One region of the Saccharopolyspora hordei genome, then DNA from elsewhere that is predicted to be linked to it. Evidence: riboswitches for the same ligand, from Rfam matches in the RefSeq annotation. Region 1 holds a riboswitch; each other region holds the start of a gene.
The links. A riboswitch is a leader RNA that binds a small molecule or an ion and turns the genes downstream of it on or off. The one in region 1 is predicted to bind S-adenosylmethionine.
Positions count from the first base shown of each region.

Region 2: it holds a riboswitch for S-adenosylmethionine, as region 1 does, so the genes downstream of both, thrC (threonine synthase) here and HNR68_RS00195 (ATP-binding cassette domain-containing protein) in region 1, are expected to answer to the same signal.
Region 3: it holds a riboswitch for S-adenosylmethionine, as region 1 does, so the genes downstream of both, HNR68_RS10010 (aminotransferase class V-fold PLP-dependent enzyme) here and HNR68_RS00195 (ATP-binding cassette domain-containing protein) in region 1, are expected to answer to the same signal.

Region 1 is NZ_JACCFJ010000001.1:43,170-48,504, reverse strand. It holds gene HNR68_RS00205 (transglycosylase family protein) at 553-2,034, shown strand; gene rsmA (16S rRNA (adenine(1518)-N(6)/adenine(1519)-N(6))-dimethyltransferase RsmA) at 2,171-3,040, shown strand; SAM riboswitch class I at 3,215-3,303, shown strand; gene HNR68_RS00195 (ATP-binding cassette domain-containing protein) at 3,536-4,555, shown strand; gene HNR68_RS00190 (ABC transporter permease subunit) at 4,552-5,235, shown strand; gene HNR68_RS00185 (MetQ/NlpA family ABC transporter substrate-binding protein) at 5,316-5,335, shown strand, end outside.
Region 2 is NZ_JACCFJ010000001.1:5,123,082-5,128,416, forward strand. It holds gene HNR68_RS23475 (TSUP family transporter) at 102-908, opposite strand; gene rpsT (30S ribosomal protein S20) at 1,117-1,377, shown strand; gene holA (DNA polymerase III subunit delta) at 1,432-2,418, opposite strand; SAM riboswitch class I at 2,515-2,648, shown strand; gene thrC (threonine synthase) at 2,661-3,920, shown strand; gene HNR68_RS23495 (Vgb family protein) at 4,124-5,035, shown strand; gene HNR68_RS23500 (DNA internalization-related competence protein ComEC/Rec2) at 5,051-5,335, opposite strand, start outside.
Region 3 is NZ_JACCFJ010000001.1:2,132,094-2,137,428, reverse strand. It holds gene HNR68_RS10020 (RluA family pseudouridine synthase) at 1-10, opposite strand, end outside; gene lspA (signal peptidase II) at 52-708, opposite strand; gene HNR68_RS10010 (aminotransferase class V-fold PLP-dependent enzyme) at 908-2,245, opposite strand; SAM riboswitch class IV at 2,283-2,397, opposite strand; gene ileS (isoleucine--tRNA ligase) at 2,520-5,335, opposite strand, start outside.

The sequences.
Region 1 (5,335 bases):
ACGGTGAGGGGAGGGGAAGCCCGGCCCGAGCACGCAGAGCGCTCGGGCCGGGCTCGTTGCGTCGGGGCCCGACCGCCCTCTTCAGAGGGCCGTTCCGCGAGCTTGACAAGCGGTGTCGGTCTCGTGTGTTATGTCACCTCATTCGTCGGGCGGATCAGTTAACGCACACGCTGCGGTACCTCCGAACGGGGCAAATTCGCGCGATTTTGCTTACTGATCGTGGTTGGTTGCCTGGCAAAAAGGCGTAACTCAGGTCACAGGCGTGATCGGGCTCCTTGGCGGGCCCGCTTGGTCACGCTAGAGTCTCGGCCTCGTAACCGATGACAACCAGTCATGGGGAACGCCCGTTAGTCTCGCCGGTGTACGTCGGGGAAGCGGGCCGCGAGCAACGGAGCTGGCGGTCGGCTAGGACGGCAGTTGGCTTGCGGGAGTCGGATACAGACACGAAGCACGAAGGTTGTGCGCCTGCAGGAGCGAAGGGGTTGAGCGACGACATGACGCGACGCTCCTCCTGCACCAGCGCGACTTCCGCCTTCGGGAGGTAACGACCCTGTGAACGGACGCGGCGAGCCCAGTCACCCCCGGAACGACGGCTACTGGGCCGATTCCTTCGACTCTGCTACGGACTGGTTCACCCCGGTCCAGGCCGCTGAGCCGCGCACCGCGGTCGGTCTGCTCGACCGGCCCCAGCACGAGCGCTACCCGGCCGAGGACCACCCGAGCTTCCCGCCCGGTGCGCTGGAGATCACCCCGGCGGACATCTACGACGCGCTCGGCCCGGACGCCGAGGACGTGCTCGCGACCGCCGAGATCGACGTCGACGAGGTCATCCGGCTGATCAACGCCGAGACCACCGTCCTGCCGCCGCTGGTCCTCCCCGACGTGCTGCCGGAGGCCGAGGAGGACGGGGAACCTCCGCAGGAGGTCGTCGAGGCGATCACCGACTGGAAGCGGCGCTTCCTCAAGGGCGCGGTCGCCGGCGTGCTGCTCACCCTCACCGGCACCGGCGGCGCGGCCGCCGCGATGGACAAGTCGGTGACCGTCGAGATCGACGGCCAAGAGCGCACCATCAACACCTACGAGGACACCGTCGGCGAGGTCCTCGAGGACGAGGGCATCCAGGTCGGCCAGCACGACGCGCTGAGCCCCTCGCCGCAGGCCAAGGTCGGCCACGGCGACACGATCACCCTCGACCGCGGGCGCCTGCTCAAGGTCAACATCGACGGCGAGGTCCGCGAGGAGTGGGTCCGCTCGGTCACCGTCGGGCAGGCGCTGAGCCAGCTCGGGGTGTCCACCGAGGGCGCCTGGATCTCCGCCGACCGCAACATGGTGGTCCCGCACGAGGGCATGGAGCTGGTCATCAAGACCAGCAAGGACATCACCCTCATCGACGGCGACGGCGAGCCGCGGCGGCTGACCACCACCGCCGCCACCGTCGACGAGCTGGTCAAGGAGCAGGAGCTCCAGCTCGGCCCGGAGGACACCGTCACCCCGGGCGGCGACCAGCGGCTGGTCAGCGGTGCCGAGGTGCGCATCGTCCGCACCAGCAGCACGGTGATCAACGTGACGATGCCGGTCGAGCCGCCGGTGCGCGAGATCGTCGACAACACGATGTTCAAGGGCGAGGAGCGCGTCGAGTTCCCCGGCGTGCCCGGCGAGAAGATCGTGACGATGCGCGTGACGACCGAGAACGGCGAAGAGGTCAAGCGCGAGACCGTCGGCGAGAAGGTCGTCAAGGAGGCGCAGGAGAAGGTCGTGCGCGTCGGTGGCAAGCAGCCGCCGAACGGCGCGGTCTGGGACAAGCTGGCGCAGTGCGAGGCCAGCGGCAACTGGTCGGCCAATTCCGGCAACGGCTACTACGGCGGCCTCCAGTTCAACAAGTCCACCTGGGACGCCTACGGCGGCGACCAGTACGCCCCGTACCCGCACCAGGCCAGCCGCGAGCAGCAGATCGCGGTCGCGGAGAAGGTCCGCTCCTCCCGCGGCGGCTACGGTGCCTGGCCGCACTGCTCCTCGAAGCTCGGCCTGAGCTGATCGCGGCGCTGCCCGCGCGTGCGGGCAGGCCGCCCGGACTGCACGCCCTGGTGCCGTGCCCACGGCGCCAGGGCGTTCGCGCTCCCGGCCCACCTGGTCGCGAGGGCCGCAGTGGCGTGCGGGTACGTTCGTCGACGTGGACGACCAGCAGGCGGCGCTGCTCGGCCCCGCCGACGTGCGTCGGCTGGCCGAGGAGCTGAGCATCCGCCCGACGAAGAAGCTCGGGCAGAACTTCGTGCACGACCCGAACACGGTGCGGCGCATCGTGGCCTCGGCGTCGGTGACCTCCGAGGACGTCGTTCTGGAGGTCGGGCCCGGGCTCGGCTCGCTGACGCTGGCCCTGCTGCCCGCCGCCGGCGCGGTGACCGCCGTCGAGATCGACCCGGCGCTCGCCGCCCGGTTGCCGCGCACCGCGGCCGAGTTCGCCCCGGCGCTGCGCGACCGGCTCACGGTGCTCGAGGCGGACGCGCTGCGCGTGCGCGCCGCGGACTTCCCGGCGCCGCCGACCGCGCTGGTCGCCAACCTGCCCTACAACGTCGCCGTGCCGGTCGTGCTGCACCTGCTGGCCGAGCTGCCGAGCCTGCGGCACGGGCTGGTCATGGTGCAGGCCGAGGTCGCCGACCGGATGTCCGCGCGGCCCGGTGGGCGCGTCTACGGCGTGCCGAGCGTCAAGCTCGCCTGGTTCGCCGAGGTGCGGCGCGCCGGTCCGGTGCCGCGCACGGTGTTCTGGCCGGTGCCCAACGTGGACTCCGGGCTGGTGGCGTTCCGGCGCGTGGAGCCGCCGTCGAGCGCACCGCGCGCGGAGGTCTTCCGCGTGGTGGACGCCGCGTTCGCGCAGCGGCGCAAGACGCTGCGCGGCGCGCTGGCCGGGTGGGCCGGTTCGGCCGCGCGCGCGGAGGCCGTGCTGCGGGCGGCGGGCATCGACCCGACGACCCGCGGGGAGCAGTTGCGCATCGCTGACTTCGCGCGGATCGCGGAGGCCGCGGCGGCGGAGGACGCCTCCTGAACCACCCGTCCGGGCGCTTGCGGATCGCCGCAATCTTGCTACTGGGAGTCACCGGAACACCGGGTCCGGGGAAGAAATTCCCGCTCGTCCGGATGTGTGACGTTGCAAACTGTTTCGGAAAGTGACGACTATCAACTTGCGCCGGAATCCGCCAGTGGGTTCTACTGTCCGGGAAATCCATCCCGAGCGGCCGAGAGACCTGGCTCAGTGACGCCGCAGCAACCACCCGGACGGGCAGGTGCTAACGCCAGGACCGATGGAGTAGCTGTGGATTCCAACGCGCTGCTCGCTGCCGCGAGCCCCACCCGGACACCGGCCCCGTCCTCCAGCCGCATCCGGATGCTCCTCACGCAGCGTCGCGTCATCGACCACGGGCGGCGCACGACCTCCGCCTGTCGTCGCGAGAGGTGACCCAGCCCCTTCCCTCCACCCGGAGCCCCTGGCCCGCTGCTCCGTGCTGAGCGCGGCCCGACGCGAGCTGATCTGGAGCCGATCGTGATCACAGTCGAGAACCTGACCAAGTCCTTCCAGCAGAACAACGGCACGGTGCGCGCCCTCGACGGCGTCACCATGGAGGTTCCGGCCGGCGCGGTGTGCGGCGTGGTCGGCCCCAGCGGCGCAGGCAAGTCCACCCTCGCTCGGTGCATCGCGCTGCTCGAGAAGCCGGACTCGGGTGCCATCCGGGTGGACGGCACCGACCTCGTCTCCCTCAGCGGCAAGGCGCTGCGCGCCGCGCGCCGGCAGATCGGCGTGGTGCCGCAAGGTGATTCGCTGCTCCGGCAGCGCACCGCGGCGGGCAACATCGCGCTGCCGCTGGAGGCGGCCGGGATGTCCGGGCCGGAGCGGCGCAGCCGCGTCGGCGAGCTGCTGGACCTCGTCGGCCTGACCGACAAGGCCTCGGTCTACCCCGACCAGCTCTCCGGCGGGCAGCGGCAGCGGATCGCGGTCGCGCGGGCGCTGGCCGCCAAGCCCTCGGTGCTGCTGGCCGACGAACCGACGTCCGCGCTGGACCCCGGCACCACCGACTCGGTGCTCACCGTGCTGGACCGCGCCCGCGCGGAGCTGGGCGTCACCGTGCTCGTGGTGACCCACGACATGGCGGTGGTGCGCAAGATCGCCGATGACGTCGCGGTGCTGGAAGGCGGCCGCGTGGTGGAGCACGGCAAGGTGCTGGACCTGGTCGCCGCGCCGGACAGCCGGGTGAGCTCGACGCTGCTGCCCGCCACCGACCAGGCCGAGCCGCTGCGCCCGACCGACGGCCGCCACGACGTGGTCGCCGAGGTCGTGCTGGTCGGCTTCGCCGCGGTGGGCGCGCTGCTGCCGGAGGCGGCGAGCCGGTTCGGTGTCGAGCTGGCGATCCTCGGCGGCGGGCTGACCCGCCTCGGGGACACGCCGGTCGCGAAGTTCAAGGTCGGCCTGAGCGGCGAGCGCGCCGAGGCCGCGCTGAAGTGGATGGTCGAGCGCGACGCGCACGTGCGGCGCGCTCCCGTGTGCGTTGACGGAGTCGCTGCGTGAGTGATGTGACCCCCTGGTCGGAGGTCTTCGAGATCCTCGGTGAGGCCACGCTCGGCACGCTCTACATGGTGTTGGTGTCCACCCTGCTGGCGGTCCTCGGTGGGCTGCCGCTCGGTGTGCTGCTGCACCTGAGCTCGCCGGTCGGGCTGAACCCGAGGCCCGCGCTGTACCGGGTGCTCGGCATCGTGGTCGATGTCGTGCGCTCGGTGCCGTTCGTGGTGCTGCTGGTGGTGCTGGCGTCGTTCACCCGGCTGCTGATCGGCACGTCGATCGGCAGCACCGCGGTGATCGTGCCGCTGACCATCGGCGCGATCCCGTTCTTCGCGCGGTTGACCCAGAACGCGTTGCGCGAGGTGAGCTTCACCGTCGTGGAGGCCGCGATCACCACGGGATCCAGCCGCCTGCGGATCGTGTGGACCGTGCTGCTCGGCGAAGCGCGGGCCGCGCTGGTCGGTGCGGTCGGCGTCACCGCGGTGGCGCTGATCGGCTACGCCGCGATGGCGGGCGCGATCGGCGGCGGTGGCCTGGGCACCACGGCGATCCAGGACGGCTACCAGGGCTACGACGACCGGCTGCTCTACGGCTCGGTCCTGGTGCTCGCGGTGCTCGCCTTCGGCATGCAGCTGATCACCGACCTCACGGCCAAGGCGGTCGACCGCCGTCGCACCGCGGCCGGCTGATCCTCCGCGACGGCTGATCCCCTCTCCCTCCTCGTTCGGGACCCCGTCCCGTTCTGACGTCCAGAAAGGACACTGCCCTGATGCGTCTGCGCTTCGCTGC
Region 2 (5,335 bases), 5.1 Mb from region 1:
CCGCGACCGCCGGTGCCGCTCGGACCAGTCCCCCCGCGCTCCTGGTCGTGGTGGTCCGCGGCGGAGCGGGGGCGGAACCCCAGTCACAACCGGTGGTGATGCTACGCCCCGGCCGCAACCTTCCAGCCGAGGCTCAGGACGAGGCCGACGACCACGGTCAGGAAGACGCGGCGGACGAAACCGGAGCCGCGCCGAGCGGCCAGCGCCGCGCCGAGCACGCTGCCCGCGACGTTGCCGGCCGCCATCACCAGCCCCAGTCCCCACAGGACCTTGCCCGCGGGCACGAAGAAGACCAGCGCGCCGATGTTGGTCGCGACGTTGACCACCTTCGCCGTGGCCGACGCCGTCACGAACGCGAACCCGACCAGGCCGACCAGCAGGAACACCAGGAACGACCCGGTGCCGGGCCCGGCGATGCCGTCCCAGAACCCGATCAGCGCGCCGCCGGCGAGCATCACGAGCAGCTGGACGCGGCGCTGGAAGCGCGGCGCGTCCACCGACCCGAGGTCGGGCTTGCGCCAGGTGTGGACGCCCACGGCCACCAGGGCGGCGAGCACGACGACGTTGAGCACGGCGGACGGCAGCGCGTTGGCGAGCGCCGCGCCGCCCAGCGAGCCCAGCAGCGCCACCAGCGCCATCGGCAGGGCCGCGCGCCAGTCGATCGGGGTGCGCTTGGCGTAGGTCCGGGCGGCCGCGGCGGTCCCGGCGATCGCGGCGACCTTGTTGGTGGCCAGCGAGTGGATCACTTCACCGCCGGGCATGAGCAGCAGCATCGCGGGCAGCTGGATCAGCCCGCCACCGCCCACGATCGCGTCGACCGCCCCGGCGAGGAACGCCGCCGCGCACAGCAGGAGCACTCCGGCGAGCGAGAGGTCGGCGAAACCGGGCCAGTCCAGGGCGTCGAGCACGACGACCGACCCTATGGTCTGCCGCGGCCGGATCCGAGCCGATGTGATCGCTCTCGCGCAGTCGGCCCGGCCGACGTCTGTCCAGGTCGTCGCTGTAGCATGGTCGACCGTGCCGTGCGGCGTTCCGCCAGGGAGGAAACCTGCCTGCGGGCAGGGCCGTTGAAGCGCGGCACGACCGTTCGGAAGAGACTGAGAGAAGGCGGTACCAGTGGCCAACATCAAGTCCCAGATCAAGCGGATCCGGACCAACGAGAAGAACCGGCAGCGCAACAAGGCCGTGAAGTCCTCGCTGAAGACCGCGATCCGCAAGTTCCGCGAGGCCGCTGCCGCCGGCGACAAGGAGAAGGCGATCGAGCTGCAGCGGGCCGCGAGCCGCGCGCTGGACAAGGCCGCCAGCAAGGGTGTCATCCACCGCAACCAGGCCGCCAACAAGAAGTCCGCTCTCGCGCGCCGCGTCAACCAGCTCTGACGTCAGCTGGACCCACGGCCCCTTCCCGCGCTGCGGGGAGGGGCCGTTCGCGTGTCACGGGCGCTGGCCGCGCAGCTCGACCAGGCGCAGGACGGTGCGCTCCAGGGCGTAGGTGGCGTCCGCGGCCATGCCCTTGACGTCGGCGTTGACCTCGGCGACGGCCTGCAGCGCGGCCGCGAGGCTGGTGGGGCTCCAGCCCCGGGACTGGGCCAGCGCCTTCTTCACCTTCCACGCGGGCATGCCGAGCTCGCCGGCGAGGCGGAACGGGTCGTTGCGGCCGCCGGCCGCCGCGACCCGGCCGATGGTGCGCACCGAGTCCGCCAGCGCGTCGGCGATCAGCACGTGCGGCACGCCGAGCTGCACCGCCCAGCGCAGCGCCTCCAGCGCGGCCGCGCGGTCGCCGGTCACCGCCTTCTCGGCGACCGCGAAGCCGGTGACCTCCGCCCGGCCCCGGTGGTAGCGGCGCACCGCGGTCTCGTCGACCTTCCCGCCGGTGTCGGCGACCAGCTGCGTCGCGGCCGCGGAGAGCTCGCGGAGGTCCGAGCCGACCGTCTCGATGAGCGCCGACACGGCGGCCGCGTTCGCCTTGCCGCCGGCCCTGCGGATCTCGTCCTTGACGAAGGCCTCCCGCTCGGCGGGCTTGGTGACCTTGGCGCACTCGGTGACGCGCGCACCCAGCTTGCGCAGTTCCTTGGGCAGCTCCTTGGCGTGCTTCGAGCGCCCGCCACCGGAGTGCACGACGACGAGCGTCACACCGTCGACCGGGTCCTTGGCGTGGGAGAGCAGCGCTTCGGCGATCTCCTTGCCCGCGTCCTGCGCGGCCTCCAGCACCAGCACCCGGGCCTCCGCGAACAGCGACGGACTGAGCATCTCGGCCAGCTCGGGAGGGGTGAGTTCACTCACCTTGACCCGGCGCAGCTCGGCCTCCGGGTCCGCCGCGCGGGCCGCGCCGACCGCAGCCCACATCGCGCGTTCCACCAGCAGTTCCTCGTCTCCGAGGACCAGGTGCAGCGGTTCGGTGACCACGGACGGTGAGCTCATGCAGGCATCGTCGCACGCGCCCGCGACGATCCCGCCATCTGGATCGGCCTGGCCAGGACCTGGCGCGATCCACTAGCGTTGCGAGCACAACCGAAGAGCTCATCCAGAGGGGCAGAGGGAACGGCCCGATGAAGCCCCGGCAACCGTTCGTCCGGCGAATCGTGGTTCTCAGCGCGAGGTCACCGGCGAAAGCGGTGCCAATTCCGACCCGTCCGCGGGACAGATGAGGAGAGGACCTCGCGATGACCGTTGCTGCCCAGCGCACGACCAAGACCATCGACCTCGGCAACGCTGTCGAACTGGTGTCCAAGGAAGAGGGGCACCGCCAGCCGCTGGCTCCCGAGTTCGTCTCGCTGGAAGACTTCTCGCCGCTGGAAGTCGCCTACGACTTCCCGAAGCTGCGCCGCGAGGACATCGAGGCCGGTCCCCGGTCGATCTGGCGCTACAAGCAGCTGCTCCCGGTGCCCTCCAACGTGGAGGAGCACCCGAACACCGACCCCGGCTGTACCCGCTTGATCCGGGCCGACAACCTCGCCAAGGCACTGGGCGTGAAGCGGATCTGGGTCAAGGACGACACCGGTAACCCGACGCACTCGTTCAAGGACCGCGTGGTCGCCGTCGCGCTGGCCGCCGCGCGCGAGTTCGGGTTCAAGGTGCTCGCGTGCCCGTCGACGGGCAACCTCGCCAACGCGGTGGCCGCGGCCGCCGCCCGCGCCGGCTGGGACTCGGTGGTGCTGGTGCCGAAGTCCCTCGAGCGCGCCAAGATCTTGATGAGCGCCGTCTACGACGGCTCGCTGCTCGCCGTCGACGGCAACTACGACGACGTCAACCGCCTGGCCACCGAGCTGGCCGGGGAGCACGAGGACTGGGCGTTCGTCAACGTCAACGTCCGTCCCTACTACTCGGAGGGCTCCAAGACCCTCGCCTTCGAGGTCGCCGAGCAGCTCGGCTGGCGCATCCCCGAGCAGATCGTGGTGCCGATCGCCTCCGGCTCCCAGCTGACCAAGGTCTACAAGGGCTTCAACGAGCTCGGTGAGACCGGCCTGGTGGAGCCGAGCCCGGTGCGGATCTTCGGTGCGCAGGCCACCGGCTGCTCCCCGGTGTCGACCGCGTTCAAGAACGGCCACGACGTGGTGCAGCCGGTCCGGCCGGACACCATCGCGCGCTCGCTGGCGATCGGGGCGCCCGCCGACGGGCCGTACGTGCTGGACATCGTGCGCAAGACCAACGGCGCCATCGAGGACGTCACCGACGACGAGGTCCGCGAGGGCATCAAGCTGCTGGCCAAGACCGAGGGCATCTTCGCCGAGACCGCCGGTGGGGTCACCGTGGCCACCGCGAAGAAGCTCATCGAGGCAGGCAAGATCGACCCGGACGCCGAGACCGTCCTGCTCATCACCGGTGACGGGCTGAAGACGCTGGACGCCGTCCAGGACCAGATCGGCCCGAAGGCCACCGTGGCCCCGACGACCGAGGCGGTCAACGCGGCCCTCGGCCTGTGACCCACGACCTGGACTGCGGACGCGGCGCCATCGCACAGCGGTGGCGCCGCGTCCTTCGTGGACTGCCTCCGTCTGCTCGGTGGGGAATTCGCGCGCGGTGAGCGCGGTTCCGGGCGTAGCCTGTGCTGACCCTGCCCGACGGGACCGGTGGGTCGCGCGCGACCACGGTGCCCCGGTCGGCGTGGAACGCCCGAGGAGAGCTCATGACGCCCACCGCCGTGGTCGAGCAGTGCACCGTCGCCGACGAGGCCAGCGGCCCGTACGCGATCACCGCCGGACCGGACGGCGCGCTCTGGTTCACCCTGGTCCGCGGCAGCGGCATCGGCCGTCTGGTGCCCGGCTCCGAGCCCACCCGCTTCCCGCTCGGCCCGGACCGCGGGCCGACGATCATCGTCCCCGGTCCGGACGGTGCCCTGTGGTTCACCGAGTACCAGGCCCACCGGATCGGCCGGATCACCACCGACGGCGCGGTCGACGAGCACCCACTGCCCACTTCGGACTCGGGGCCGTACGGCATCGCCGCCGGACCGGACGGCGCGCTGTGGTTCACCGAGACCGCCGCCGACCGGATCGGCCGCATCACCCCGGACGGGCAGGTGCGCGAGTTCACCCTCCCGATCACCGGCGGCTTCCCGTCCGCGATCACCGCGGGCGCCGACGGCGGGATGTGGTTCACCCTCAACCAGGCCAGCGCCATCGGCCGGATCGGCGCCGAGGGCGAGGTCACCGTGCACCCGCTGCCCACGGACGCGGCCGGGCCGGTCGGGATCACGGCCGGGCCGGACGGCGCGCTCTGGTTCGTCGAGATCGCCGCGGGCCAGGTCGGGAGTATCACCCCGGACGGCGCGATCGACGAGTTCCCGCTGCCCGACCGCACTGCCCGGCCGCACGCCATCACCTCCGGCGCTGACGGCAGGCTGTGGTTCACCGAGTGGGCCGGCAACCGGATCGGCTCGATCACCACCGAGGGCGTCGTCGAGACGCACGACCTGCCCACTCCCGGGTCCGAACCGCACGGCATCACGCTCGGGCCCGACGGTGCGCTGTGGGCGGCGCTGGAGTTCGGTGCGCTCGCTCGGATCACCTCCTCGTCCTCGGTCGACGCCCACCGCTGATCCTCCGGCGGGCGTTCACCGGTCCACCGCGCGCAGCGGGTCGCCCCGTGACACGTGCCGGGGGCCGTGCGGTCCCGGCAGGATCGCGATGTCGCCTTCGTGGTCGGTGCGCAGCACCGCCGTGCCCGCGCGGGCGAGCGTGTCCACCACGAACGGGCTGGGGTGGCCGTAGCTGTTGCCGTCACCGACGCTGATCACCGCCGTCCTCGGTCGCACCGCGCTGAGGAACCTCGGCGTGGTGTACCGGGACCCGTGGTGCGGCACCTTGAGCACGTCCGCCCGCAGGTCCACCCCGGACGA
Region 3 (5,335 bases), 2.1 Mb from region 1:
CGACTCGCATGCCGTCGAGCCCCTCGGGCACCGGCAAGTTCCGAAGATCGCTCACGACTCGCTCTCCGCCGCCTTCTTCTTCCGGTGCACCGTGCCGTCGTAGTCGCGCCCCAGCAGCGACAGCAGCACGACCAGCACCCCACCGACCACGATGCAGCTGTCGGCGATGTTGAACACGGGCCACACCGCGCCGCCGGGGGCGAGCACGGACAGGAAGTCCACCACGTGGCCCTGCAGCGGGCCGGGTGCGCGGAAGAGGCGGTCGGCGAGGTTGCCGCACGCACCGCCGAGCACCAGGCCGAGGCCGACCGCCCAGCCCGGGGAGCGCAGCTTCGGCGCCAGCCAGACGATCACGCCGACCACCGCGATGGCGAGCAGCGCCAGCAGCCAGGTCATCCCGGTGGCCAGCGAGAAGGCGGCACCCGGGTTGCGCAGCACGTCGAGGTAGAGCAGTCCGCCGAGGACCTCGACCGGCGGCTCGCCCTCCAGCTCGGCCACCACGACGACCTTGGTGAGGACGTCGAGCCCCAGCGCGACCGCGGCCACCCCGAACAGCAGCGCCAGGAGCTTCCGAGGCGCGCGGGAGGACCCGTCGGCCGCAGGCGTCCCGGCGGTGTCGGCCGGGGTCTCGGGCGCCTGCTCGGCGGGCTCCCCGTGGTCGGCCGGCTCCGCGGATGACTGCCTGGGGGAGGACTGCTCGCTGCTCACTCCCCCATTGTCCCTGACCGGCACCGACCGGGTTCCAGCAGTCCCGCCCCGCGCGGTGCCCTCCACCACACCCCGGTCCACGGGCCGCGCCCGGCAGGCCCCGGGACCACCCCCTCAGCCCCACGTCACCCACGCGTGGACCGGTGGCGCGGGAACCGGGCGTCCGATTTCCCGTGACGCCGCGTGCCCGGGGGCTGCCTCAGCGCAGGAAGTCCGGCAGCGGGCGGGGGTCGTCGACGGGGACCCACCGGCCGTCCACCTGCTCGTAGCGCCAGGCCGGACCCTCGGCGACCAACGTCCGCAGCGCGCTGACCAGGCGGTCGACGTGCTCGGCCGTGGTGCCCAGGCCGATGCTGGCGCGCAGCGCGCGCTCGGCGCCCGACCCCGCTCGGGACAGCAGCCGCCGGGTGGCCAGGTGCGCGCAGAACAGCCCGTCGCGGACGCCGATGCCGTGCTCGGCCGACAGCGCGGCGGCGAGCAGCCCGGGGTCCTGGCCGTCGACGGTGAAGCTCACCACGCCGACCCGCTCGTGGTCGGCGTCGAACAGGCAGAGCTCCCGCAGCCCCGGCACACCGCGCAGCCCCGCCCGCAGCCGGCGCAGCAGCGCCTCCTCGTGCGCGACGACGTCCGCCCACCGCGCCCCGAGTGTCCGGCAGGCCTCGGCCAGCGCGTGCACGCCGACCGTGTTCGGCGACCCGGCCTCGTGCCGCTCCGGACCGGTGGTCCAGCTCACCGCGCGCTCGGTGACCCGCCGCGTGGCACCGCCACCGGCCAGGTGGGGCTCCGCGGCGTTGAGCCAGTCCGCGCGCCCGACCAGCGCGCCCGCGCCGAACGGCGCGTACAGCTTGTGGCCGGAGAGCGCGACGTGGTCGACGTCGAGCTCGGTCATCCGCACCGGGCGGTGCGGGGCCAGCTGCGCGGCGTCGAGCACCGTCCGCGCCCCGTGGCGGCGCGCCACGCGGGCGAGCTCGGCGACCGGCCACAGCTCACCGGTGACGTTCGAGGCGCCGCTGATCACCGCCAGCCGCGGCCCCTCCGGGCACTCGGCCAGCGCGGCGTCCAGCGCGGCGACGGCGTCGGCCGGGCTCGCCGGAGCCGCGATCCGCCGCACCCGCGGGCCGCTCCAGGGCAGCAGCGCGGCGTGGTGCTCGGTCTCCGGGACGACCACGGACGTGCCGCGAGGCAGGGCCCGGGCCAGCAGGTTCAGCGCGTCGGTGGTGTTCCGGGTGAAGACCACCGAATCGGTGCGGCGGGCGCCGACGAAGTCGCGCAGCACCTGCCGCGCGCCCTCGTACACCCGGGTGCACACCTGCGAGGCGAGGCCGGCGCCGCGGTGCACGCTGGCGTACCACGGCAGCAGCTCGTCGACGGCCTCGCGGACGCTGTCCAGGCACGGCGCGCTGGCCGCGTGGTCGAGGTTGGCGTACTCGGTGCTCCCACCGGTGACCAGCGGGACCCGCAACGCGCGCCCCGCCACCGCGGGCACCGGGACGTCGGCAGTGGACTGAGTCGGGATGTCGGCAGTGGCAGACGTCATGAGCCCCTCCCAGGGCCTCATCGGACCCGCCCAGAGGGGTCCGCGCTTGCCGGGTCGCCCTGCGCGACCGGCCAGGTCCTCACCCGGGGCACCCCACCGCGGTCGGGGGTTGCCGGCCAGCGAGCCGGGGCTTCGCGCTGGCACTCATGACCTTCGCGCACAGATCTTGGGGGAGGCGCCCGCCCAGCGGCAACGCCGTCCCGCACCGTGAGACGCCTGCGCGCGGGAGAGGGCGCTCCCCGCCGCCGGTCGGCGGGGAGCGCCCTCCTCGACGTCAGACGCGGGCGACCGCGACCGCGATCTCGGTGCCGTCGCCGACCGAGCCGGTGAAGCCGCCGTCCACGTCACCGGCCTCGACGGCGTCCGCGAGGGTCTCGCCCGCGATGAAGTCGCGGTGCGCCGCCACCGCCGACAGCACCTCCTCCGGCGCCGAGACGGTCACCGTGATGCGGTCGGAGACCTGGAAGTCGGCGTCCTTGCGGGCCTGCTGGATGACGCGGACCACGTCGCGCGCCACGCCCTCGGCGGCCAGCTCCGGGGTCACCTCGGTGTCCAGCACGACCAGGCCCAGGTTCGAGGGCAGCGCCGAGGCGGCACCGGGGTTGGTGGACACCAGCCGCTCGGTGAACTCGCCCTCCTGCAGCTCGATCCCGGCCGCGACGACCGCACCGCTCGGGGTGCGGTTCCACTCGCCGGCCTTGACCGCCTTGATGACCTTCTGCACGTCGCGGCCCAGCCGCGGACCGGCGGCCCGCGCGTTCACCGCGATCTCGAAGTGCCCGTGCGCCGCCACGTCCGTGGTCAGCTCCAGCTCCTTGACGTTGACCTCGTCGCGGATCAGGTCGGCGAACGGCCGCAGCGCCTCCGCCTCCGCGGTGGCCACCACGAGCTTGGCCAGCGGCAGCCGCACCCGCAGCTTGTTGGCCTTGCGCAGCGCCGACGCCGACGAGCACACCTGGCGCACCTGGTCCATCGCGGTGACCAGCGCCGGGTCCGCGGGCAGCTCGTCGAGCCGCGGCCAGTCGGTCAGGTGCACCGAGCGGCCGCCGGTCAGCCCGCGCCACACCGCCTCGGCGGTCAGCGGCAGCATCGGCGCCACCACCCGGCAGGTCACCTCGAGCACGGTGTGCAGGGTGTCGATGGCGTCGCGGTCACCGGCCCAGAAGCGGTCGCGGGACCGCCGCACGTACCAGTTGGTCAGGACCTCCAGGAAGTCCCGGACGCTGGCGCACGCCCCGGCCAGGTCGAAGGAGTCCAGCGCAGCCTGCACGTCGGTGACCAGCTCGTGGGTCTTGGCCAGCACGTAGCGGTCCAGCACGTGCTGGCTGTCCACCCTGGACTCACCGGTGACGCCCTCGGCGTTGGCGTACAGCGCCAGGAAGTACCAGGAGTTCCACAGCGGCAGCACCGCCTGGCGCACCGCGTCCCGGATGCCCTGCTCGGTGACGACGAGGTCGCCGCCGCGCAGGATCGGGCTGGACATCAGGAACCAGCGCATCGCGTCCGAGCCGTCGCGGTCGAAGACCTCGTTGACGTCCGGGTAGTTGCGCTTGGACTTGGACATCTTCAGGCCGTCGTGGCCCAGCACGATGCCGTGCGCCAGCACGTTCTTGAACGCCGGCCGGTCGAACAGCGCGGTGGCCAGCACGTGCAGCGTGTAGAACCAGCCGCGGGTCTGCCCGTTGTACTCGACGATGAAGTCGCCCGGGTAGTGGTGCTCGAACCACTCGGCGTTGTCGAACGGGTAGTGCACCTGCGCGAACGGCATCGACCCGGACTCGAACCAGCAGTCCAGCACCTCCGGGACCCGGCGCATGGTGGACTTCCCGGTCGGGTCGTCCGGGTTGGGGCGGGTCAGCTCGTCGATCTGCGGCCGGTGCAGGTCCTTCGGCCGCACGCCGAAGTCCCGCTCCAGCTCGTCCAGCGAGCCGTAGACGTCGACGCGCGGGTGGTTCGGGTCGTCGGAGACCCACACCGGGATCGGCGAACCCCAGTACCGGTTCCGCGAGATGTTCCAGTCGCGCGCGTTCTCCAGCCACTTGCCGAACTGGCCGTCCCGGATGTGCCCCGGCACCCAGTTGATCTGCTGGTTGAGCTCGACCATGCGGTCCTTGAACTTGCTGACCGCCACGAACCAGGACGACACCGCCCGCTGGATCAGCGCGTTGTCGCAGCGCCAGCAGTGCGGGTACGGGTGGTCGTAGGTCTCGTGCCGCAGCAGCAGGCCCGCGTCCTTGAGGTCGCGGATGATCTGCTTGTTCGCCTCGAAGACCTGCAGGCCCTCGTACGGCGGCACCTCGGCGGTGAACTTGCCGTGCGCGTCGACCGGGACCACCGGCTGGATGTCCGCGGCGTCGGTGACGGCCTTGTCCTCCTCACCGAAGGCCGGGGCGATGTGCACCAGCCCGGTGCCGTCGTCGGTGGTGACGTAGTCGGCGGCGAGCACCTGGTGGGCGTTCTCGCGGCCGAGGAAGAAGTCGAACGGCGGCCGGTACTTCGTGCCCAGCAGCTCGGCACCGGTGAAGCGCGCGACGACGTGGTCGGCGACGTCCTCGCCGAGCTCCCGCGCGTAGGCGCTCAGCCGGGCCTCGGCCAGCACGTAGCGCTCCGCGCTGGTCGGCGGCGCCACGAGCACGTAGTCCACCTCGGGGTGCACCGCGACGGCGAGGTTGGACGGCAGCGTCCACGGCGTGGTCGTCCAGGCCAGGGCCAGCGCACCGTCGTAGGCCTTGCCCGGCGCCTCCAGGCGCATGCCGACCGTCACCGCCGGGTCCTGCCGCTGGCGGTAGACGTCGTCCATGCGGGTCTCGGTGTTGGACAGCGGCGTCTCGCAGCGCCAGCAGTACCAGAGCACCCGGAAGCCCTCGTAGACCAGACCCTTGTCCCACAGGGTCTTGAAGGCCCACATGACGCTCTCCATGTAGTCCAGGTCGAGCGTCTTGTAGTCGTTGGCGAAGTCCACCCACCGGGCCTGCCGGGTGACGTACTCCTCCCACTCCGAGGTGTAGCGCAGCACCGAGGTGCGGCAGGCGTCGTTGAACGCGGCCACACCCATGTCCTCGATCTCGGACTTGGAGGTGATGCCGAGCT